Regions from separate parts of the Agrobacterium vaccinii genome, predicted to be linked through region 2. Evidence: predicted binding sites of a transcription regulator. Region 2 holds the regulator's gene; each other region holds the start of a gene.
What was found. Region 2 encodes LexA, which represses DNA repair genes until DNA is damaged. Its sites were predicted from a motif close to TGTTCNNNNTGTGTTCNG; they were not measured.
Positions count from the first base shown of each region.

Region 1: a site for LexA is predicted at 1,996-2,013, ahead of dnaE (DNA polymerase III subunit alpha). Genes of this name have one in related genera too.
Region 3: a site for LexA is predicted at 3,455-3,472, ahead of HRR99_RS10410 (putative DNA modification/repair radical SAM protein). Genes of this name have one in related genera too.
Region 4: a site for LexA is predicted at 3,802-3,819, ahead of recA (recombinase RecA). Genes of this name have one in related genera too.

Region 1 is NZ_CP054150.1:1,206,579-1,212,609, forward strand. Features, by position in the region: gene HRR99_RS06200 (lipoprotein-releasing ABC transporter permease subunit) at 1-1,121, shown strand, start outside; gene HRR99_RS06205 (ABC transporter ATP-binding protein) at 1,137-1,820, shown strand; gene dnaE (DNA polymerase III subunit alpha) at 2,234-5,728, shown strand; gene HRR99_RS06215 (hypothetical protein) at 5,768-6,031, opposite strand, start outside.
Region 2 is NZ_CP054150.1:1,518,816-1,524,846, reverse strand. Features, by position in the region: gene HRR99_RS07670 (ComEC/Rec2 family competence protein) at 1-1,748, shown strand, start outside; gene HRR99_RS07665 (glutathione S-transferase family protein) at 1,864-2,544, opposite strand; gene lexA (transcriptional repressor LexA) at 2,964-3,683, opposite strand; gene kdsA (3-deoxy-8-phosphooctulonate synthase) at 3,959-4,807, shown strand; gene eno (phosphopyruvate hydratase) at 5,035-6,031, shown strand, end outside.
Region 3 is NZ_CP054150.1:2,094,029-2,100,059, reverse strand. Features, by position in the region: gene HRR99_RS10430 (glycosyltransferase family 2 protein) at 1-687, shown strand, start outside; gene HRR99_RS10425 (glycosyltransferase) at 684-1,706, shown strand; gene HRR99_RS10420 (glycosyltransferase family 4 protein) at 1,690-2,748, opposite strand; gene greA (transcription elongation factor GreA) at 2,781-3,257, opposite strand; gene HRR99_RS10410 (putative DNA modification/repair radical SAM protein) at 3,478-4,710, shown strand; gene HRR99_RS10405 (UdgX family uracil-DNA binding protein) at 4,710-6,031, shown strand, end outside.
Region 4 is NZ_CP054150.1:1,662,271-1,668,301, forward strand. Features, by position in the region: gene alaS (alanine--tRNA ligase) at 1-2,461, opposite strand, end outside; gene recA (recombinase RecA) at 2,653-3,741, opposite strand; gene HRR99_RS08355 (carbohydrate kinase family protein) at 3,989-4,927, shown strand; gene HRR99_RS08360 (pseudouridine-5'-phosphate glycosidase) at 4,960-5,883, shown strand; gene HRR99_RS08365 (class I SAM-dependent methyltransferase) at 5,940-6,031, opposite strand, start outside.

The DNA of each region.
Region 1 (6,031 bases), 310 kb from region 2:
TTGTTATGGCGGTCATGAACGGTTTCCGCACGGAGCTGATTTCCCGCATTCTCGGCATCAATGGCCATATGATCGTCCAGCCCATCGACTCGCCGTTGAAGGACTATGACGATCTCGCCAAGAAATTTGCCGCCGTTCCCGGCGTTACTATGGCGCTGCCGCTGGTCGAGGGGCAGACGCTGGCCTCTGGTCGCGGCGGTGCGGGCAGTGGTGCGCTTGTGCGCGGCGTGCGCTCCGAAGACATCGAAAAGATCAAGGAAGTCTCCGGCAATATCAAGGTTGGCGATCTCGTCGGCTATATGTCGGGGCAGGGCGTTCTCGTCGGTTCGCGCCTTGCGTCTCAGCTCGGTGTGACCGCTGGCGACCAGATTACGCTGATATCACCGGAAGGTGACGTGACGCCGATGGGCGTCAACCCGCGCGTCAAATCCTATACGATCTCGGGCGTCTTCGAGATCGGTATGTCGGAATATGACGCGTCGATGATCTATATGCCGCTGTCAGAAGCGCAGCTTTATTTCAATGCCGAAGGCATCGTTCAATCCATTGAGCTCTTCGTCACCCACCCTGACAATGTCGATGGCATCAGGCCGTTGGTCGAGACGGCAGCTGGGCGACAGATTTATATCACCGACTGGCGACAACGAAACCAGACCTTCTTCTCCGCCCTTCAGGTGGAGCGCAACGTCATGTTTATGATCCTGACGCTGATCGTGCTGGTAGCCGCGCTCAACATCATTTCCGGCCTCATCATGCTGGTGAAGGACAAGGGCAGCGATATCGCCATTCTGCGCACCATGGGCGCAAGCTCCGGCTCCATCATGCGCATCTTCTTCATGACGGGTGCCGCCATTGGTATCGTTGGCACATTTGCGGGCGTGGGCCTTGGCGTTCTCGTCTGTCTCAATGTGGAATCGATCCGCCAGTTCTTCTCCTGGATTTCAGGCACCGTGTTGTTTGATCCGCAGCTTTACTTCCTCAGCCAGCTTCCGGCGGAAATGCAGCTGAGCGAAACGATGACCGTCGTCATCATGGCGCTGGGCCTGTCTTTCCTGGCAACGATCTTTCCGGCTTGGCGGGCTTCCAAGCTCGATCCTGTCCAGGCCCTGCGTTACGAATAAGGACCGCATCACACCATGGCACAGAAAACAGCGTTGCGGCTTAAGGGCGTGGAACGGACGTACGGGCAGGGCGAGCACAGCCTGTCCATTTTGAAGAACGCCGATCTCGAGCTGAAAAGCGGCGAGATCGTTGCTCTCGTGGCACCGTCCGGCACCGGCAAATCCACGCTGCTGCATCTGGCGGGCTTGTTGGAACACCCGGATGCTGGCGAAGTCTTCGTCAACGGAAGATCTTGTGGTGATCTCACCGACGAACAGCGCACTTTGATCCGTCGCAGCGACATCGGCTTCGTCTACCAGTTCCACCATTTGCTGCCGGAATTCACAGCGCTCGAAAACATCATGATGCCGCAGCTCATTTCGGGGTTGCCGCATTCCGAAGCCAAGGAGCGTGCCAGCGCGCTTCTCGATTACATGCGCATCGGCCATCGTGGCGATCATCGCCCGTCGGAACTGTCCGGTGGTGAGCAACAGCGTGTGGCCATCGCCCGCGCCGTTGCCAATGCGCCGCTTCTGCTTTTGGCGGATGAGCCCACCGGCAACCTCGATCCAGAGACGGCATCCTATGTCTTCGGCGCGCTGGAGGCACTCGTTCGTCAATCCGGCCTCGCAGCTCTGATCGCGACCCACAACCACGAGCTCGCAGGCCGCATGGACCGCCGCGTGACGCTCAGCGAAGGCAAGATCGTAGAGTTCTAATTCGCCACCGCCTTTGGGCGAGAGACGTTTCATAAGACCCCGCGCAACACCTGTTGCGCGGGGTTTTTCGTTTTGGACTCAAGCGCTTGCCCCGAATCGAGGACGGAACCGCCACGACTCTGCCTGCGTTGACAAGCTGAGAGTGACAAAAAAGCCGTTGACAACGAAACGAAATGAGAACAAAGTTAGAACATAACAAGTATGGAGAGACAAATGACCGACATCATCCGTGACATCGCAGCCTTCGCTTCCATCGCACTCTTCGTCACCAGCTTCTCGGTAATCCTCACTTCCATGTGATGCCTCATCGTCGTTTCAACCGGAAATGACGTGTAAATCAAACCAAAGGCGGTAGACTCTGCCTTCGGAAAAGCCGAAAATCTCGATGACTCAGAATGACGGGATTTGACGATATGGGCGAGATTTCAGTGACCAGCGAAACGGCTGGTAGCGGTGCACAGACACCCGGCTTCGTCCATCTGCGGGTCCATTCCGCTTACTCCCTGCTTGAGGGCGCATTGCCCTTGAAGAAGATCATGGCAAAGGCCGTCTCGGACGGCCAGCCAGCCATCGCCATCACCGATACCAACAATCTGTTCGTCGCGCTCGAGTTCTCCGAAAAGGCTCGAGATGAGGGCTTGCAGCCCATCATTGGCTGCCAGATTTCCATCGATATGCAGGATGCAACCGATGACAAGCGCGGGCATAACAACCTCGCCAAACTTCCTGCCGTCGTTGTGCTCGCCTCCAATGCCGTTGGTTATGAGCGTCTGGTCGATCTGATCAGCCGCGCCTATCTGGACGGCGAAGGCACGGGCCACTCCGTCAACGTGCCCAAGTCATGGCTGGACGAGGGCGATAACTCCGGCCTCATCGTTCTGACCGGCGCATCCGGCGGCCCAGTGGACATGGCGTTGAAGGCTGGCCACGCCACGCAGGCAACCAGACGGCTTTTGGCGTTGAAGGACTTGTTCGGCGACCGCCTCTATATCGAATTGCAGCGACAGGGTCATTTCGACCGGGCGCATGAACGGCGTATGATCGCACTCGCCTATGAGCACGACATTCCGCTGGTCGCCACCAATGAGGCGTTTTTCCCGTCACGTGACGACTACGATGCGCACGACGCGCTGATGGCGGTTGCCCACAATGCCATCGTTTCGGATGACACCCGCTTTCGCCTGACCCCGGATCATTATCTCAAGAGCCGTCAGGAGATGATGGCGCTCTTTGCGGATATTCCAGAGGCGCTGGACAACACCATCGAAATTGCGCAGCGCTGTTCCTATGTGCTGAAAAAGCGCGGGCCGATTCTTCCCCGCTTTACCGGCGCTAGCGAAGACCCGGAGGAGGCGGACCGTGCGGAAGGTGCGGAACTGCGCCGTCAGGCCGTCGAAGGTCTGGAGCAACGCCTTTCCGCACTCGGCATGGCGCCGGGATATACCGAGCAAGAATATCGCGACCGGCTGGATTTCGAGCTTGGCGTTATCGAGCGCATGAAATTCCCGGGCTACTTCCTCATCGTTGCCGACTTCATCAAATGGGCGAAAAACCAGGATATTCCTGTTGGTCCCGGTCGTGGTTCGGGTGCAGGCTCGCTCGTCGCCTATGCGCTGACCATCACCGATGTCGATCCGCTGCGTTTCTCGCTGCTGTTCGAGCGCTTCCTCAATCCCGAACGCGTGTCGATGCCCGACTTCGATATCGACTTCTGCCAAGACAGGCGTGAAGAGGTCATTCGCTACGTTCAGCAGAAATATGGGCGCGAACAGGTGGCGCAGATCATCACCTTTGGTTCCTTGCAGGCGCGCGCCGCCTTGCGTGACGTTGGCCGTGTGCTGGAAATGCCCTACGGCCAGGTGGACCGTATCTGCAAGCTGGTGCCCAACAATCCCGCCAACCCGACGCCCTTGTCCAAGGCGATCGAGGAAGAGCCGCGTTTTCAGGAAGAGGCCGACAAGGAACCCGTCGTTGCCCGCCTGCTGGATATCGCCCAGAAGATCGAAGGCCTCTATCGCCACGCATCCACGCACGCCGCCGGTATCGTGATCGGTGACCGGCCTCTGTCCAAGCTCGTGCCGATGTATCGCGATCCACGTTCCGATATGCCGGTCACCCAGTTCAACATGAAATGGGTGGAAAGCGCCGGTCTCGTCAAATTCGACTTTTTGGGTCTGAAAACACTCACAGTCTTGAAGGTCGCGGTGGATTTCGTTGCCAAACGCGGCGTTACCGTCGATCTGGCGGCGATTCCGCTGGAAGACGAAAAGACTTACGAGATGCTGGCGCGCGGCGAGACAATCGGGGTGTTCCAGGTGGAAAGCGCGGGCATGCGCAAGGCGCTGATCGGCATGCGCCCCGACTGCATCGAGGATATCATCGCACTGGTCGCGCTCTATCGTCCTGGCCCGATGGAAAACATCCCTGTTTACAATGCCCGCAAGCATGGCGAGGAAGAGATCGAGTCGATCCACCCGACCATCGATTATCTTCTCAAGGAAACGCAGGGCGTTATCGTCTATCAGGAACAGGTAATGCAGATTGCCCAGGTTCTCTCGGGCTATTCGCTCGGTGAAGCCGATCTTCTGCGCCGCGCCATGGGTAAGAAGATCAAGGAGGAGATGGACCAGCAGCGTGAGCGTTTCGTTGAAGGCGCGATGCGCAACGACGTCTCGAAGGCGCAGTCCAACACCATCTTCGACCTGTTGGCCAAGTTCGCGAACTACGGCTTCAACAAATCCCACGCCGCTGCCTACGCCATAGTCTCTTATCAGACGGCCTACATGAAGGCCCATTTCCCGGTCGAGTTTCTCGCGGCCTCCATGACGCTGGATATGGCCAACACCGAAAAGGTCAACGATTTCAGACAGGACGCTGGTCGCCTCGGCATCGAGATCGTTGCGCCCTCGGTGCAGACATCGCACCGGCGTTTCGAGCCGGGCGAAAACCGCATTTATTACTCGCTGGCTGCGCTGAAAGGCGTGGGCGAGGGTGCGGTCGATCATATCGTGGACGTGCGCGGCGACACACCGTTTACCAGCCTCGAAGACTTCTGCCTGCGGATCGATCCCAAACAGATCAACCGCCGCGTTTTGGAAAGCCTCGTCAACGCGGGTGCCTTCGATTGCTTTGGCAAGGACCGCGCCGAACTGATCGGCGGGCTGGATCGCATAATCGGTTATGCCCAACTTGCGCAGGGCCGCCGTCTCAGCGGTCAGCACGATATGTTCGGCTCAGGCAGTGCGAGCGGACCGGAGAAGCTGGTGCTACCCGCTTACCAACCGTGGCTTGCGTCGGAAAAACTGCTGCGTGAATATCAGGTTCTCGGCTTTTACCTGACGGCGCATCCGCTCGATACTTACCGCGCCGTGCTGGATAAGCTGCGCGTTCAAAACATTGCCGATTTTACAGCCGCGGTAAAGCAGGGCGCCACCGCAGGTCGTCTGGCGGGTACTGTTACTGGAAAGCAGGAGCGTAAAACCCGAACCGGCAACAAGATGGGTATCGTGACTTTCTCCGATGCATCCGGGCAGTATGAGGCCGTTCTGTTTTCGGAAGGTCTCGGCCAGTACCGCGACCTGCTGGAAGTGGGCAAGTCACTCGTCATCACCGTGCAGGCGGAAGAGCGTCCCGAAGGCATCGGCCTGCGCATCCAGACGGCTGAATCGCTGGAGCAGCGCTCAGTGCAGATGCAGAAGGCGCTTCGTGTCTATCTGCGCGATTCCGGGCCGATGAAGTCGCTTGCTCATCACCTGAACAAGGGTGACGGTTCGGTCTATTTCGTGCTGATCAAAGACGATGGGCAGCGCGAGATCGAACTCGAACTGCCCGGTAAATATCGTATATCGCCGGAAATCGGCGCGGCCTTCCGGTCTGCTGCCGGTGTCATCGATGTCGAGCTAATCTGATTCGATAACAACCGCTTGTTGCAGAAACTTCATGTGGTTTCAGAACAGGCGGTTGGTCGGATAGGCGTAAGCGCCACGGTCGATGAAGCCTTGACGGGACAGGCACGCTCTCAGTGCAGCATTATAATAAAGCGATGTGGTGAACTCCGTGCCGCGTGTCGGCGTGCTGGCTTCATACGTACACTTCACCAGCGCCCGGTCATAGATGTCGAGGATGACGGGATCGCTCACCACCGTCGGGCCTGCGTAAATGCTGTAATTCTCTGGCGCTTCCGCCGCCGAGACACAGGCCAGTCCAAGGAC
Region 2 (6,031 bases):
TCTACGGTGCGCCGAAGACATTGCCGGACAAGCAAAAGTCCACAACGTGGACGGGGGCAGCGGATGCGTGGCTCTACAAGCTCAGAAGCGATATTGCGCAACGCATTCGTGACCTGATCGGCGGCGACGCTGGCGCGTTCGCCGCATCGATCATCACCGACGAAAGGCGCGCGATTTCCAATGAGACGATGGAAGCGCTGCGCGTTTCCGGGTTGGCGCATATCGTTGCCATTTCAGGGCTGAACATGGCGCTGGCCGCTGGCATCTTCTTCGTCGGAATGCGAACCGCCTTCAGCTTGTTTCCCGCTTTTTCGCAGCGCTGGCCCGTGAAGAAAATCTCCGCATTTGCGGCGCTGTTGATGACGCTCGCCTACTATCTCATCTCTGGGTTTGCCGTATCGGCAGAGCGGGCGTGGTTGATGATGTCGGTCATGCTGATCGCGGTGCTGGTGGACAAGCCCTCGATCAGTCTCAGAAACATCGCGCTTTCCGCCATCGTCATCATCGTTCTGTCACCGCATGAGGTGATGGGTCCGAGTTTCCAGATGTCGTTTGCGGCGACGCTGGCACTGGTGTCCGGCTACGCCTTCTGGAGCAGGTGGCGAGGCGACCGCGAGCAGCGGATCCTATCCCGTCCACCATGGTGGCTGTCATTGGCGGCCAAGGTTGGTACGATCATGGGCGGTGTCGTGGTGACGTCACTGATCGGTGGCATCTCGACTGCTGTCTACTCCATCGAGCATTTTCACCGGATCACGACATATGGGCTGGCGGCCAATCTGGCGGCTATGCCGGTCATGTCGTTGATTGTCATGCCGTTCGCGCTGGTTGGCATGCTGTTGATGCCGTTTGGGCTCGACGCTCCCTTTCTGAAGGTCATGGGCTACGGCATGGCGCTGGTGATCGACATCGCAAAGACCGTTTCCAGTTGGGGTGGCGATGCGACGATCGGGCGGCAGAACGGCTGGTTCCTCGCCGTATCCACGACAGGTTTTTTGCTGCTGGCGCTCTTACGCACACGTTTGGCGCTGATAGGCTTGCCGTTCATTGCCGCCGGGTTTGGATTATTGGTCGTTGAGCAATGGAGGGCAAGGCCGGATTTGCTGATCTACGAGGACGCTTCTCTGGTCGCGCTACTGACGGAGGATGCGGTGGCGACGACAAAGCAGCGGGCCTCGGGTTTCATCTATGACCAATGGGTGAGGGCGCTGCCCCTATCCGAACGACATAACCCGCCAGACATGCTGGAAACCGCAAAGTCACCTGATGGTGACGAGGCTGATGCCGACGAGCCACCCACTACACGGCGCACTGGTTTGAGCGAGAGAGATAAGGCAAAAGCAACGGAGGAGATGCGAAACGCGCTTTCCAAAACAGAGCGCTTCACGTGCCGGAAGGATAGCTGGTGCGTTGCCAAATCCCGAACCGGCGTTGCAATAGCCGTGATCTTCGACAGTACGCTGACTGGGACCGCATGCGAGATCGCCGACCTGATCGTGACGACACGACGTGTCTCATTTACCGAGTGCTATTCCGGCGCCATTCTCATCAGCCAGGACATATTGCGCCGAACCGGCTCACTGGAAATCTGGCTCGGCGACAAGGACGCCCCCATCGTCAAAGCTGAGGCTGCGATGGAGGGTGTGAATCGGTTCTGGACCATGCACCGGAGCTATGACTGGCGCAAAAGAGATTTCGACACGTCCCTTCCGCCGCATATCGCGACGATGTTGTCGACTTCGCGGTGACGACGCTTGGCTCGAAGGGTGCGGGTTGAAACGCTTCGGCTATACCCTTCAAATACTCTTTCCTCTAGAAAACTACGCCACAGCGTGCGCTCGCGATAGGAGGTTTACCCAGAGATCACGGCTTTGAGCGTAAATCCGCGAGCCATTCTCCGGTGGCCTTGGCTTCCGCCTCGTGTTCCGCATCGCGCCACGGTTCCAGCAAAGCCGCATCTTGCCATTCATGCATCGCTGGCAGGGCGAGAAGACGGTTCTTGTAAGCTTCTGACTCGGGAGACAAGGCCGTTGCGTAGGTCTGAAAGCGGAAGGCGACGGGACAGAAAAACGCGTCGACCGCCGTAAATGTTTCTCCTGCCAGGAATGGCCCACCAAAGGATGTCAGACCTTCCTGCCAAAGTGCGTCTATGCGGGAGATGTCTTTCCGCAAAGCTTCGCTGATCGCTACTGGCTGTATGCGAAGACCGACATGCATAGGATGCTCGTTGCGCAACGTCTGGAAGCCGGAATGCATTTCTGCTGCTGCAGAACGGGACCAGGCACGCGCCCTCGCATGACCAGCCCAAACGCCAATGTGCCGTTCGGCCAGATATTCTGTTATCGACAACGTGTCCCACACGGTGAACTCGTTTTCGACAAGGCAGGGCACTTTTGCCGTTGGCGAAAACACTGCGAAATCCTGTGCTGAATTGCCGAAGGGCGTGAGTTTCTCGCTGAAGGGAATATCGAGCGTTCGCATCAATACCCACGGACGCAATGACCAGGAGGAATAATTCTTGTTGGCTATGTAAAGATCGTACATCTCAAGATCCCTCGTTGCGCATACCATGTTAGCGCGGGAAAATTTTTCAATACAGACAGTCTGCGCGATGGTGGTCTTCAAATTATTTGATGTTTTGTCATTCGCTCAAGCGAGTAGCTTTCCAGCATCGCGCTGAGATCGGAAAACCTTATATTCCGCTGCTCAACCGCATTCATCACCACTAAAAACGTGCTCAAAACGTCATAGACTATCGAAGTGGCGCGCGATTCGAAAAAATGATGACCCGGCTAATGATTTCCGGTTTTTGAAACCGTCCTGAGCGAATTATCCGTTTAAAACACGCATAATATACCGGTCCGAGCTCAAGCGAACTTCGACCACTAAGCATCAAGTGTCGCAAATACCGAAAATTGAAAATACCAAGGCGGGGCAGACAATCAAATCTGCCCCAGAAGGTCTCAATGATAGCGGCGGATCAGGCCAACGAGTTTGCCCTGAATTTTCACCCTATCAGGTCCGAAGATACGAGTTTCATAGGCAGGGTTTGCTGCCTCCAGCGCAATCGACGCGCCTTTGCGACGGAAGCGTTTCAAGGTCGCTTCTTCCTCGTCCACCAGTGCGACAATGATATCGCCCGGATTTGCCGTACTCGTATCGCGGATTATAACCGTATCGCCATCGAAGATGCCTGCTTCGATCATCGAATCACCTTTGACTTCAAGCGCGTAATGCTCGCCCGCACCTAGCATATCCATGGGCACGACGACATCATGCGTGTTGTTCTGGATTGCCGAAATCGGCACGCCCGCAGCAATCCGTCCCATAACCGGTACGCTCACCGAATCAGGGTTGCGATCGTTTGCGGCAGCGGGAGGCGGCGGCTGCACGGGCTGCGGTTTGCCGAGACTGCCCTCGATGACGCTGGGTGAAAAGCCTCGCTGCGGCTTATTCTGCGGTGAATACGATTCGGGAAGCTTGATGACTTCGAGCGCGCGGGCACGATTCGGTAGCCGGCGAATGAATCCGCGTTCTTCCAATGCCGTGATCAGCCTGTGTATGCCGGATTTGGAGGCAAGATCGAGCGCATCCTTCATTTCATCGAAGGACGGCGGCACGCCGGACTCTTTCATTCGCTCATGAATGAAGAGAAGCAGTTCCTGCTGTTTGCGCGTGAGCATGGAGTAAACACCCTTGAAGCTTTGAGGCTTAGATTCGTGAAACAAATACAGAACGAACACTATATGTTCCACATGTGTTCTGCAATCCCCAATAGTCATCCCAAATCATTTAAGACATCGTTGATAGATGTCCTATGGGTGTTCTACCTCGCCTGCCACGTCATGCCGTGACTTCGCTGCTGCTTGCTGCTAAGTGCGTGGCGAGTTTTGAGAGATTGCAGGATGGTTCGGCGGCGTCGGCTGCGAAGCGTCCCTTTTGTATCAGGGGAATCATCATGAGTGTGACGAATAATCTGAAAGTGGTTGCTGGCGAGGGTGCGGGCGCGGTCTCTTTTTCCAACACCGAGCGTTTCTCGCTGATTGCCGGGCCGTGCCAGATGGAAAGCCGCGACCACGCCTTCATGATTGCGGAAACGCTGGCTGACCTTTGCGGCAAGCTGGGTATCGGTCTGGTCTACAAATCCTCGTTCGACAAGGCGAATCGCACGTCGCTCTCCGGTCAGCGCGGTATCGGCATCGATAAGGCGCTTGAGATTTTTTCGGAGCTGAAAAGCCAGTTCGGATTTCCGGTTCTCACGGATATTCACAACGAGGAACAGTGCGGCATCGTCGCGCCTGTCGTGGATATCCTTCAGATTCCGGCATTTCTCAGCCGCCAGACTGACTTGCTGGTGGCGGCTGCAAAGACCGGTCGCGTCATCAACGTCAAGAAGGGTCAGTTTTTGGCCCCTTGGGACATGAAGAATGTGCTGGCGAAGCTGAACGATAGCGGCAATCCGAACGTACTGCTCTGCGAGCGCGGGGCCTCGTTCGGCTACAATACGCTGGTTTCCGATATGCGTTCGCTTCCCATCATGGCATCGCTCGGTGCGCCCGTGGTGTTCGATGCCACGCACTCCGTGCAGCAGCCTGGCGGGCAGGGTGGTTCCAGCGGCGGTCAGCGGGAGTTTGTTGAAACGCTGTCTCGTGCTGCCGTGGCCGTGGGCGTTGCTGGTCTTTTCGTGGAGACGCATGAGGACCCTGATAATGCGCCGTCCGACGGGCCGAACATGGTGCACCTCAAGAATATGCCGAAGCTTCTGGAAAAACTGCTGGCCTTCGACAACATCTCCAAGGCTGCGTGACGGCTTTTGGCCTTAATCGATTTTTATGAGAAGGAAGGCGTCTGGAAGAGGGCGCCGTCATTGTAAATTCTTGTGCGTCGTCTACAGCGACGGAAGAAATTCAAATCGAGTCGCCATTTCCGTTGTCCCGTTTATCGCGCCGCTCATCCGAAAAGCGCTTCACAGTTTTCGGGATGCACTTTAAGACAGGCATCTGAAATTCCTGTTCCAGTCCCAAGGGAGAGATCATGACAGCCATTACCGATATCATCGCACGCGAAATCCTCGACAGCCGTGGCAACCCCACCGTTGAAGTCGATGTCTATCTGGAAGACGGTTCTTTCGGTCGTGCGGCGGTTCCATCGGGCGCATCGACAGGCGCACACGAAGCCGTTGAACTGCGTGATGGTGGCAAGCGCTACCTGGGTAAGGGCGTCGAGAAGGCTGTCGAAGCCGTCAACACCGAGATTTTCGACGCGCTGGGCGGTTTCGATGCCGAAAGCCAGATCCACGTCGACCAGACGCTGATCGAGCTCGATGGCACGCCGAACAAGTCGCGTCTCGGTGCCAACGCCATCCTCGGTGTTTCCCTGGCTGTCGCCAAGGCTGCGGCCGAAACGACCGGACTGCCGCTTTACCGTTACGTCGGTGGCCCGAACGCGCATCTGCTCCCAGTGCCGATGATGAACATCATCAATGGTGGCGCGCATGCCGACAATCCGATCGACTTCCAGGAATTCATGATCATGCCGGTTGGCGCGGAAAGCATCCGTGACGCCGTGCGCATCGGCGCGGAAATCTTCCACGTTCTGAAAAAAGAACTGTCGGCACAGGGCTTCAACACCAATGTTGGTGATGAAGGTGGTTTTGCGCCGGGCCTGAAGAGCGCGCCTGAAGCTCTCGACTTCATCATGAAGTCCGTGGAGAAGGCCGGTTACAAGCCAGGCGACGACGTTGCGCTCGCTCTCGATTGCGCCTCGACAGAATTCTTCAAGAACGGCAAGTACGAAATGGAAGGCGAGGGCCGTACGCTCGAGCCGGAAGCCATGGCGGATTACCTCGCTGAACTCGCAGCCAAGTATCCGATCATCTCGATCGAAGATGGTATGGCCGAAGACGATTGGGACGGCTGGAAGTACCTGACCGACAAGATCGGCTCCAAGGTTCAGTTGGTCGGCGATGATCTGTTCGTGACGAACTCTGCCCGCCTGCGTGACGGTATCAAGATGGGCGTTGCCAACTCCA
Region 3 (6,031 bases), 580 kb from region 2:
CTGGTTCAGACTTATATCGACAAGGGCTGGCCGATCAGGTTCATGTACGAGCCCTGGCGCGGCTATGCAGGGCAGAAGCAGTTTGCGCTGGAGCAATGCACGCAGGCGTGGTGTCTGAATATCGATGCGGATGAGCGGCTGGATGATGCGTTGCGAGCTAAGCTGCCAGAACTGCTCTCTGCGTCGGAGAATGTTGTCGGCTGGAAAGTGGCGCGGCGGCCCTATCTCATCGGTTTCGGTTATACGCCTGAAAATGTGCGCGAGCGTAAGAATCTTCGGCTCATCCGCAACGGCAAGGGCGCTTACGATCTTTCCCAGAAGGTGCATGAGGGCATCGTGCCAGTGGGGCAGGTCAGCGCGTCGGAAAAGGGCAGTCTGTTGCATTACCGCCCACTCATCATCGATGAGCAGATTTTGAAAGAGAACAAATACTCCACCCTGAAAGCTGATCAGCAATTTGCTGAGGGTCGCAAGGCCCGGCTTTCAAAACTCCTGGTATCGCCCTGGCTGTATTTCCTGAGGCTTTATTTTCGAAATGGCCTGTGGCGTTGCGGTGTGCCTGGCCTGATCGAGGCGGCAACAGGCGGGATTTACGCGTTTCTCACTCAGGCCAAAATACATCAGCGTCACGCGCTGAAACGGCGACCGAATGTCGATGACATGGAGCGCGGAAGGAATAAACCATGAAAGTCATGCATTATCATTTGGGCAAGGATGGCGGCGCGGAGCGTTTTTTCGTGCATCTCGTCAATGCACTGGCCAGCAGGGGCGTGGAGCAGACGGCGGTCATCCGCCCCAATCGTTTGTGGCGCAAGAATATCGACGGAGTATGCGGCATCATCGAAAGCAACTTTCGCAATCTCTCGCCGGATAGACTGTTGCTGCCTATGAAGGTGATGCGCATGGCGCGACACGAACAGCCCAATGCGCTGATGTCTTGGGCGACACGCCCAAGCCGGTTGATGCCAGCCTATAAGGGCTGCATCAAGTTATCTCGGCTGGGCGATTACCCGACAAAACTGGATTACTTCAAGAATACCGACATTCTCGTTTGCAACACGCCCGGCATTGCCGAACACGTGAAAAACATTGGCTGGACGCGTGGGGTGGAGGTCATCTCCAACTTCACCAGCACGCAGGAGATCGCGCCGGTGTCTCGGGCGCAACTGGATACGCCGCCGGATGCGCCCGTGGTGATGTCCATGGGGCGTTTCGTTAAGCGCAAGGGTTTTCACACGCTGATCGATGCCGTCTCCACACTGCCGGGGGTCTATTTGTGGCTGGCGGGAGATGGGGAGGAGCGCGAAGCGCTAGAAGCGCAAGTCGATTCGCGCGACATGCGTGATCGCGTTCGCTTCATCGGCTGGCAGGACGAAACGCGACCCTATGTGGCGGCGGCTGATGTGTTCGTGATGGCGTCCAGCCATGAGCCGCTGGGCAATGTCATTCTCGAAGCCTGGGCGCAGAAAAAGCCGGTCGTCTCCTCCAAATCCGAGGGGCCGTCCTGGTTTATGAAAGATGGCGAGAACGGGTTGCTGGCCGAGATTGATGATGAAAAGGGCTTTGCAGCGGCGATCGGAAATCTTCTGGGTGACCGGGCTCTAGCTGAACGTGTCGCTGTCGGTGGACACGCAACCTTGATGCAGCAGTTTTCTGAAGAAGCTGTCGCCTCAGCCTATATCGAACTCTTCAAACGTAAGCCGTAACAGCGTCGTAGATGCGACCAAGATTGGCCGCTTCGCCCCCGATGGTGAAATGCTGCCCGACGTGCTGACGTGCTGCAACGCATGCTTCGCCGCGCATTGCATCGTCTGTCATCCAGCGTGTTGCTGTCGCGCTCATGCCTCCCAAATCATTGCGGGGGGTGATTTCACCGGTATTCGCCGTTATCAATTCAGGAAAAGCACCCACGTCCGTCGCGATGACCGGAACACCCGTCGCCATGGCTTCCAGTGGGGTCAGGCCGAAGCCTTCCCAGCGCTGGGGGGCGATGAAGAGGTCTAGGGCGCGGTACCAGGCATTGATGTTGGTGTGTTCGCCTACGAAGAGAATGCGGTCGCTGAGGCCTGCGGCGCGAACCTTATCCTTCAGCCCCGTTTCGAATTCGATATGCGGCCCGGTTGCTCGCCCGGCGACGATAGCAGACCAGTCCGGATGTTGTGGCAGAACGGCGATCATGGTGTCTACGAAAAGGTCTGTACCCTTTTGATGGCGAACCCGACCGAAGCATCCGGCATATTTCTGGCCGCTATTAAGGCCAAGCGACTGCTTTGCCTGGGCCTTATCGGCGGGCGGGGAGAAACGGTCTGTGTCTATGCCGTGCATCGCGACGGTGCTCGGCACCTCCAGATAGGACGCCGTCTTGCTGCTGGTTGCGATCACTGCATCCATGCGCGAGACGAGGAACTTCGTCCAGCCGCTGTGTTTGCGTTGGGAGGCAGAGGTGAAGACCAGCTTTAGCTTCATGCGCAGGATATCGCGCATCACGATGCCGGGTAGCATTTCGATGTTGCGGCGGGCGTGCCAGATGCGGGGCGTGCGGCGGGGACCCAACTGCCACAGGCGCCACAGATCGCGAAAGCGAACATGCGGCAGGTCTGGTGGTAGTCCTGGCCCAATGGCGGCCACCATCTGCCCCTGCCTGTTTTGAACGGGCAGGAGTTGAATGATGGTGGATGTTACGCCAGAGAGCCTGCGCTTGAAGTTGGGCGCAAGCACCTGGACATCGGCCAAGTCGACATAGGGCACGATCGGGATCTCGCGGGGAGGGGATCTGGGAATCAACCCCAGTTGACGGAGAGGATTTCGTAACCGCGCGAACCGCCCGGCGCGTTCACTTCGATGCTGTCGCCGACTTCCTTGCCGATGAGGGCACGGGCGATGGGCGAGGAGATCGAGATGCGACCCTGCTTCACGTCTGCTTCCTGATCACCAACGATCTGGTAGGTCTTTTCCTCGTTGGAATCCTCATCGATCAGCTTGATGGTTGCGCCGAACTTGATGGTGGAGCCAGACATTTTCGACAGGTCGATGACTTCGGCGCGGGCCGTCAGGTCTTCAAGTTCGGCAACGCGGCCTTCATTGTGGCTCTGGGCTTCCTTGGCGGCGTGATATTCCGCATTTTCGGACAGGTCGCCATGGGCGCGCGCTTCCGAAATAGCTTCGATGATACGGGGACGCTCTTCCTGCTGACGCCAGCGGAGTTCTTCCTGCAGCTTGACGAATCCACCCTGAGTCATCGGTACTTTTTCTACCATTTTTTTCTTCCTCGCATTCATCCTGCGGTACCCGCAGACACAAAAAGAAACAGGTCCCGGGGCAAAACCACGGAACCAGTCAAAATCACAATTCCCGCGACTATATCAGAAGTCGGCAACGGATTGCCAGCAAATTTGAACCTGATGATTTCCTGTAAAAAACTGAAGCTTTTTAGACCGTTCTTGACAGAGATTTCAAGAACATATAGTGAACATTGTTATGAAAAAGTCGATTAGAGAGCGTTTGGCCGTCCTTTCCGATGCAGCGAAGTATGATGCGTCCTGTGCTTCCAGCGGCACGACAAAGCGTAGTTCTTCTGGGTCGGGAGGGTTAGGCTCAACGGAAGGATCGGGCATTTGCCATGCCTATGCGCCCGACGGACGCTGCATTTCGCTGCTGAAAATATTGCTGACCAATTTCTGCATCTATGACTGTGCTTATTGCGTCAACCGTTCTTCCAGCAATGTGGAGCGGGCACGGTTTACGGTAGAAGAGGTGGTTTGGCTGACGCTGGAGTTTTACCGGCGTAATTACATTGAGGGCCTGTTTCTGTCCTCCGGCATTATCCGCTCGTCCGATCATACGATGGAAGAACTGGTGCGGGTGGCCAAAGAGTTGCGCGTGACCCACGGTTTCAAGGGGTACATTCACCTCAAATCCATACCCGAGGCATCGGCGCATCTGGTGGAAGAGGCCGGGCTTTATGCAGACCGCCTGTCGATCAACATCGAGCTTCCCACCGATAGCGGCATCGGCCAGTTTGCACCTGAAAAGCAGCCCGCCAACATCCGAAAATCCATGGCCGATATTCGCCTGAAAATCGAGGAGGCTGGGGAACCGACGCTGCGGACGAAGCGGGTGAAACGATTTGCCCCGGCGGGCCAGAGCACCCAGATGATCGTCGGTGCCGATGGTGCCAACGACACGACCATTCTGACCACGAGCGCGCGCCTCTATGGTAGTTATGGATTGCGACGTGTGTATTACTCGGCCTTCAGCCCTATTCCCGATTCGTCGAAGAACCTGCCGCTGATCAAGCCGCCTTTGATGCGCGAGCACCGGCTTTATCAGGCGGACTGGCTCTATCGCTTCTACGGTTTCGATATCGGCGAAATCGCTTCGACGCAGAAAGACGGTATGCTGGATTTGGATATCGATCCGAAACTGGCATGGGCCTTGGCCAATCGCCAGCGTTTTCCGGTGGACGTGAATTCGGCAGATCGCGAGATGCTGCTGCGTGTACCGGGGTTTGGCACCAAGACCGTCAAATCTATTCTCTCATCGCGGCGTTTCCGGCAGTTGCGGCTGGAGGATATCGCCCGCTTTGGCGTCTCGTTGAAAAAGGTGAAAGCCTTTGTGGTGGCGGGAGGATGGACTCCCGGCAAGCTGACGGAGCGTCCCGACCTGCGCGACATGTTTACCCCAAAGCCTGAACAATTGTCGCTGCTGTAATGTACAGGGTGGCGCTGGAGGGCCGGGGAGATTTCAACGAGTGGCGCGATGCTGCGCGAACGTTTCTTTCCGCAAATGTCGCGCCGCAGGAGATCGACTGGCGGTTTCAGGGGGAAGAGAAAGGGTTGTTCGGCTTTGAGGAGGGTGACCGGTTGCCATCGAGCGGCGGATCGGCCAACGTCAACGTGCCCTCGGCCTTCATTCCCTTGGCACAAACCATCATTTGTCACAGCGCACCGGAACGGTTTTCATTGCTGTATCGGTTGCTGTGGCGTTTAGGGCAGGACAGGGCGCTGTTGCAGTTCAAGTCCGACCCTGATGTTTCCGAAGCGCGGAAGATGGAAAAATCCGTGCGCCGCGACAGCCACAAGATGACGGCTTTCGTGCGTTTCAAGGAAGTGCCACTGCCGGAGGGTGTCGCCGCTCGCCGCCGGTTCATTGCGTGGTTCGAGCCTGACCATTTCATCGTCGAGCGAAAGGCTGCGTTTTTTCAGCGTCGTTTCACCGATATGGACTGGGTCATCGCAACGCCCAAGGGGTCGGCGCGCTGGGATGGTAAAACACTCGAAACATCACGGCTTGCCGCCGAGCAGCCGGATTTGTCCGATGAGACGGATGAGCTGTGGCGCACCTATTACGCCAATATTTTCAATCCCGCCCGCTTGAAAATCAAGGCGATGACGGCGGAGATGCCGAAGAAATACTGGAAGAACCTGCCCGAAGCGGACCTCATACCCGGCCTTATCCTGAACGCTGAGGCCCGCGTGCTGGAAATGGGCGTAAAGGCGGCGACCGAGCCGCAACTGTTTCACCATCGCATACAGGCGGCGGCGGAAAGCAGGCCAGCGCCCGTTTTGCCGGATGCAGATACGCTGGAAGGTTTGAAGCACGAGGCGAAAGGGTGCACGCTCTGTCCTTTGCATTGCAAGGCAACGCAAACGGTGTTTGGAGAAGGCCCTGTCAATGCTGACGTCATGGTCGTTGGCGAGCAGCCTGGAGATTTCGAAGATCTGGCCGGACGTCCTTTCGTCGGTCCGGCGGGCAAGGTGTTCGACCAGGTGCTGGGCGAGACGGGAATTGAGCGCCAATCGCTCTACGTCACCAATGCCGTAAAGCATTTCAAATACGAGGCGCGCGGAAAGAAGCGCATTCACCAGCGGCCGGACGCGGGCGAAGTGCAGCGTTGTCGCTGGTGGCTGACGCGGGAGATCGATCTGGTTCAACCCAAGCTCATTGTGGCGATGGGAGCGACGGCAATGTTTGCGCTGACGGATTTGAAGGAAAAACTGTCGGACATGCGCGGCAGGCCCATACCCATGGA
Region 4 (6,031 bases), 140 kb from region 2:
CAGAGACGGCAATCAGCAAAACGACGCCGGAGCCAAGGCTGGCCTTGGCTTCGTCAGCAAGGCTCTTGAGGTCCTTTGCATCGATACCGGACATGGATCGGGCGAGGAACTTCACACCGCCGATGTCTTTCACATCGCCAGCAGAACCTTCCGCAGAACCGCCACCCATGGCCAGCTTGCGGCGGGCGTCTGCCAGTTCACGCTCCAGCTTTTTGCGCTCATCGACAAGGCTTTCGACGCGGCCTAGCACCTCAGAGGGCTGAACTTTCAGCGATGATGCCAGCGCCTTGACGCGTTCATCCTGCTCAGCCAGATAGGCCAGAGCCCCCGCGCCCGTCACCGCCTCGATACGGCGCACACCTGCGCTCACGGCGCTGTCGCCAAGAACGCGCACGAGACCGATCTGGCCTGTCGCTGCAACATGCGTGCCGCCGCAAAGTTCGACAGAGTACGGACGATTGGCTTTGGCACCGTGAATGCCGGTTCCCATGGACACAACGCGAACCTCATCGCCGTATTTCTCTCCGAAAAGCGCCATGGCACCTTCCGCAATCGCATCGTCCACGCTCATCAGGCGGGTAACGACGGGAGAGTTCTGCAGGATGATTTCGTTTGCCATATCCTCGACGATCTTCAGTTCCTCAGCCGACATGGGCTTTGGATGGGACACGTCGAAACGCAGGCGCTCTGGCGCGACCAGAGAGCCCTTCTGGGCAACATGGGTGCCAAGGACTTCGCGCAGAGCTTCGTGCAACAGGTGCGTGGCGGAGTGGTTGGCGCGCAGACGCGAACGGCGATCGTGATCCACCGTCAACTGCACCTCATCACCGACCTTGACGCCACCCTTTGCCACGCTACCGACATGCACGAAAAGGCCTTCGCCCTTCTTGTGCGTATCGGTGACCGTAAACGTGCCCTCATCAGACACGATGATGCCCGTATCGCCCATCTGGCCACCGGATTCGCCGTAAAATGGGGTTTGATTGACGACGATCTGCACGCTCTCGCCTTCAGACGCCGCATCTACGGCTTTGCCATCCCTGACGATCGCCTGAACGATGCCTTCTGCCGTTTCAGTGTCGTAGCCCAGAAACTCGGTTGCGCCGTGCTTTTCCTTGAGCTCGAACCAGACGGTCTCCGTTGCCTTGTCGCCAGAGCCGGTCCAGTGCGAGCGGGCCTCGGCCTTCTGGCGCTCCATCGCGTCGGTAAAGCCAGCAACGTCAACGCCGATTTCGCGGGCGCGCAACGCGTCCTGCGTCAAATCGAGCGGGAAACCATAGGTGTCGTGAAGCTTGAAGGCGGTTTCGCCATCCAGCATATCGCCCTTGTGGAGCGTGGATGTCGCATCCGACAGCAGCGTCAGACCACGGGCCAGCGTCTTGCGGAAACGGGTTTCTTCCAGCTTCAGCGTTTCGGATATTAGTGCTTCGGCACGCACCAGTTCAGGATAGGCGCGGCCCATCTGCTGGATGAGGGCGGGCAGCAGCTTCCAGATCAGCGGCTCGCGCGAACCCAGCAATTCGGCATGGCGCATGGCGCGGCGCATGATGCGGCGCAGAACGTAGCCGCGGCCTTCATTGGATGGCAGAACGCCGTCGGCAATCAGGAAGGCTGTGGAGCGCAGGTGGTCGGCAATGATGCGATGGCTCGCGCGGTTTTCGCCTTCCGCAGGAACACCGGTCGCTTCAACGGAAGCGGAGATCAGCGCGCGGAACAGGTCGGTGTCGTAATTGTCATGCTTGCCCTGAAGCAGAGCGGAGATACGCTCGAGACCCATGCCGGTATCGATGGACGGGCGCGGGAGATCGATGCGTTGTTCCTTCGTCACCTGCTCATACTGCATGAAGACGAGGTTCCAGATTTCGATGAACCGGTCACCATCTTCATCGGCAGAACCGGGAGGGCCGCCCCAGATGTGATCGCCGTGGTCATAAAAGATTTCGGAGCAAGGGCCGCAAGGACCGGTATCGCCCATGGCCCAGAAATTGTCGCTTGTCGGGATGCGAATGATGCGGTCGTCGGAGAAACCGGCAATCTTCTTCCACAGGTTAAAGGCTTCGTCGTCGGTGTGGTAGACCGTCACCAGCAGGCGGTTCTTGTCGATGCCGAATTCTCCGGTGATCAGGTTCCATGCATGGCTGATCGCCTCTTCCTTGAAGTAATCGCCGAAGGAAAAGTTGCCGAGCATTTCGAAGAAGGTGTGGTGACGGGCGGTGTAGCCGACATTGTCGAGGTCGTTATGCTTGCCACCGGCACGCACGCACTTCTGCGACGAGGCGGCTGTGGAATAGGGGCGGCTTTCCAGTCCGGTGAAAACATTCTTGAACTGCACCATGCCCGCATTGGTGAACATCAATGTCGGGTCATTGCGCGGCACCAGCGGGCTGGATGGCACGATCTCGTGGCCGTTCTTCTTGAAGTAGTCGAGGAAGGTCGACCGGATTTCATTTACACCGCTCATCAGAAGTCCTTCATTTCCACGCGATCCCGCGGCTATAGCATAAAAAACACTGGCTTTTATCGTCCGCCACCCTGCCTGTCCAGCCAAAGAGGGCGGGGTTACAGCACAAATAAAGGCCGCGCGACACAATCGCACGACCTTTGATCTTCAAATGCTCGAATATATCAAGACCTCAACCCCGTGAGGTCTGATCATGCGTCGGGATCGACCCCATCCGCATCCGCTTCAGGTCCACCATTCTGGAGGAACTTCTCGGCGATCAATCCGGCGTTCTGGCGCAGCGCCAGTTCGATTTCTTCGGCCACGGCAGGATTTTCCTTGAGGAACGTTTTCGCGTTTTCACGCCCCTGCCCCAGACGCTGGCTCTTATAGGAGAACCAGGCACCGGCCTTTTCGACCAGACCAGCTTTCACGCCCAGATCCACCAGTTCGCCGGTCTTGGAAACGCCTTCGCCATACATGATGTCGAATTCGACCTGCTTGAAGGGAGGCGCCATCTTGTTTTTGACGACCTTGACGCGCGTCTGGTTGCCGACCACTTCTTCGCGATCCTTGACGGCGCCGATGCGGCGAATGTCGAGACGAACGGAAGCGTAGAACTTCAGCGCGTTGCCGCCTGTCGTCACTTCCGGAGAACCGTAGGAGATGCCGATCTTCATACGGATCTGGTTGATGAAGATCACCATGGTCTTCGATTTGGAGATCGAAGCCGTCAGCTTGCGCAGCGCCTGGCTCATCAGACGGGCCTGAAGACCCGGAAGGCTATCACCCATTTCGCCTTCGATTTCCGCACGTGGCGTCAGCGCCGCAACTGAGTCGACGACCAGAACGTCAACGGCACCCGAACGCACCAGCGTATCTGTGATTTCAAGCGCCTGTTCACCCGTATCCGGCTGGGAGATCAGCAGATTATGCAGATCGACGCCGAGCTTGCGGGCATAGACCGGGTCAAGCGCATGTTCGGCATCCACGAAGGCGCAAATGCCGCCCTTCTTCTGGGCCTCTGCAATGGTCTGCAACGCCAGTGTCGTCTTACCGGAGCTTTCCGGCCCGTAAATTTCCACGATACGGCCCTTAGGCAAACCGCCAATACCGAGCGCAACATCGAGGCTAAGTGAACCGGTTGAAATGGTCTCGACCTCGACGATACTTTCATTGGAACCGAGCTTCATGATCGATCCCTTACCGAACGCACGTTCGATCTGGGAAAGCGCCGCTTCCAGTGCCTTGCTTTTATCCACTGCTTTGTCCTCTACAAGACGCAAAGAATTTTGTGCCATCTGGAAACCACCTTTAGATTATTGAAGCCGCACAGGCAATGAAGCTCTCTGTGGGGATTTTGTACTTTATTTGTTCTCATTCCACAAGGCGCGATCATCATATTGAAAACAAATATGGATAAGTCCTTTGTTCCACTTTTGTTTTTCTTTTTTGTCTGTGGAAAAAGAGGCACTTAAAATAGGGTTGGAATGACCCGTCCGGCACGAATCGACCTACCTCCGGCCTATCGAAACAGGAAATTTGGCAGTGAAAAAAATACTCGTTCTGGGCGGTGCGCACATAGACCGGCGAGGCATGATCGAGACCGAAACGACCATGGGTGCCAGCAACCCCGGCGCATGGATGGAAGAGGCAGGCGGCGGCGGTTTCAATGCGGCGCGCAATCTCTCGCGCCTCGGCTTTCAGGTCAGGCTGATCGCACCACGCGGGGGCGATGCGAATGGCGCGGCCGTGGCGACGGCAGCCCACGATGCAGGCGTCGAGGACACGCCGTTTACCTTTCTCGACCGGCGCACGCCGAGCTACACCGCCATTCTGGAGCGTGACGGTAACCTCGTCATCGCCATTGCCGATATGGAGCTCTACCGCCTGTTCACACCGCGCCGCCTGCGGGTGCGCGCCGTTCGCGAAGCGATCATGGGCTGCGATGTCATCCTGTGCGACGCCAATCTGCCAGAGGACACGCTGAGCGCCATCGGCGTCGCTGCGAGGGTTTGCGGCAAGCATTTGGCCGCCATCGCCATCTCTCCGGCAAAGGTCGTCAGGCTTAAGGCGGCATTACCTGATATCGACATGCTGTTCATGAACGAAGCCGAAGCGCGGGCACTGACCGGCCAGACCGTCGAGGATGCCAGCGATTGGCCGCGTCATCTCGCAGCGCTTGGCCTGCGCGGTGGTGTCATCACCAGCGGAGCGCGGCAGGTCGTTGCATTTTCCGAGCGCGAAACCGCTATTCTGCGCCCGCCCTTGATCGAGGCCGTGCGGGACGTGACCGGTGCAGGCGATGCCATGGCATCGGGCTATCTGGCCGCGACACTGCGCAAAGAGCCTCCATCGCAGGCGCTTCGCTGGGGTGCGGCGGCTGCCGCCATCACCGTACAGTCACCTAGCGCCACGGCGCATGAATTGAACCCGCAAACGCTGGACGCCATGCTGGCTCTTGTGCCGCCAGCCGAAATGGTGTGAACAGACCCCTGAAATAAATCCGGAAACCTATGATGACAAAGCCCCTGCCCTCACTGCTGCCTATCGCTTATTCGCAAGAAGTCGCCGCCGCCAAGCAGCGCGGCGCGCCCATCGTCGCGCTCGAATCCACCATCATCACCCACGGCATGCCCTACCCCGGCAACATCCAGATGGCGGAAAGCGTCGAGCAGATCATCCGCGATCAGGGCGCCGTGCCAGCAACCATCGCCGTCATTCATGGCACCTTGCATATCGGTCTGGAGAAGCATGAGCTGGAAGCCTTGGCCCAGACCAAGGACGCGATGAAGGTTTCGCGCGCGGATATCGCCTTTGCGATTGCCGAGCGCCGCACGGGCGCCACCACCGTTGCCGCCACCATGATTGCCGCTGAACATGCTGGCATCAAGGTTTTCGCCACGGGCGGAATTGGCGGCGTGCATCGCGGAGCCGAGGAAAGCTTCGATATTTCTGCAGACCTTACCGAACTGGCCAGAACCGCCGTGATCGTGGTTTGCGCGGGCGCAAAAGCCATTCTCGATATTCCTAAGACACTCGAAGTGCTCGAAACCAACGGCGTGCCGGTCGTGACCTTCGGATCGACGGAATTTCCGGCATTCTGGTCCCGCGCGTCGGGCATCCAGAGCCCGCTGTCGCTCAACAGCCCGGCGGCGATTGCCAATTTCCAGTCTACGCGCGAACAGCTGGGTATCGATGGCGGCATGCTGATCGCCAACCCAGTGCCGGAAGAAGACGAAATCTCCCGCGAGGAGATGGAGGTCTATATCACCCGCGCACTGTCCCATGCCGAGGAAGATGAGGTCGCCGGCAAGGCGGTCACGCCATATCTGTTGTCGAAGATTTTCGAGATCACCGAGGGTCGCAGCCTCGATACGAATATTGCCTTGGTGCGCAACAATGCACGCCTTGCGGCTGAGATCGCGGTGGCGCTGGTTTAAGGCGTCACCCATTTCATGGATATGTTTAAAGGCGCACCCGTCAGGTGCGCCTTTTTTTATCCCTTGAACTTCGCAATCACCAGATGGCCCGGCGTCGGGTGGCCATCCTGCATGCGCACGTTGATGTCGGTCACCTCGACGACCTCGA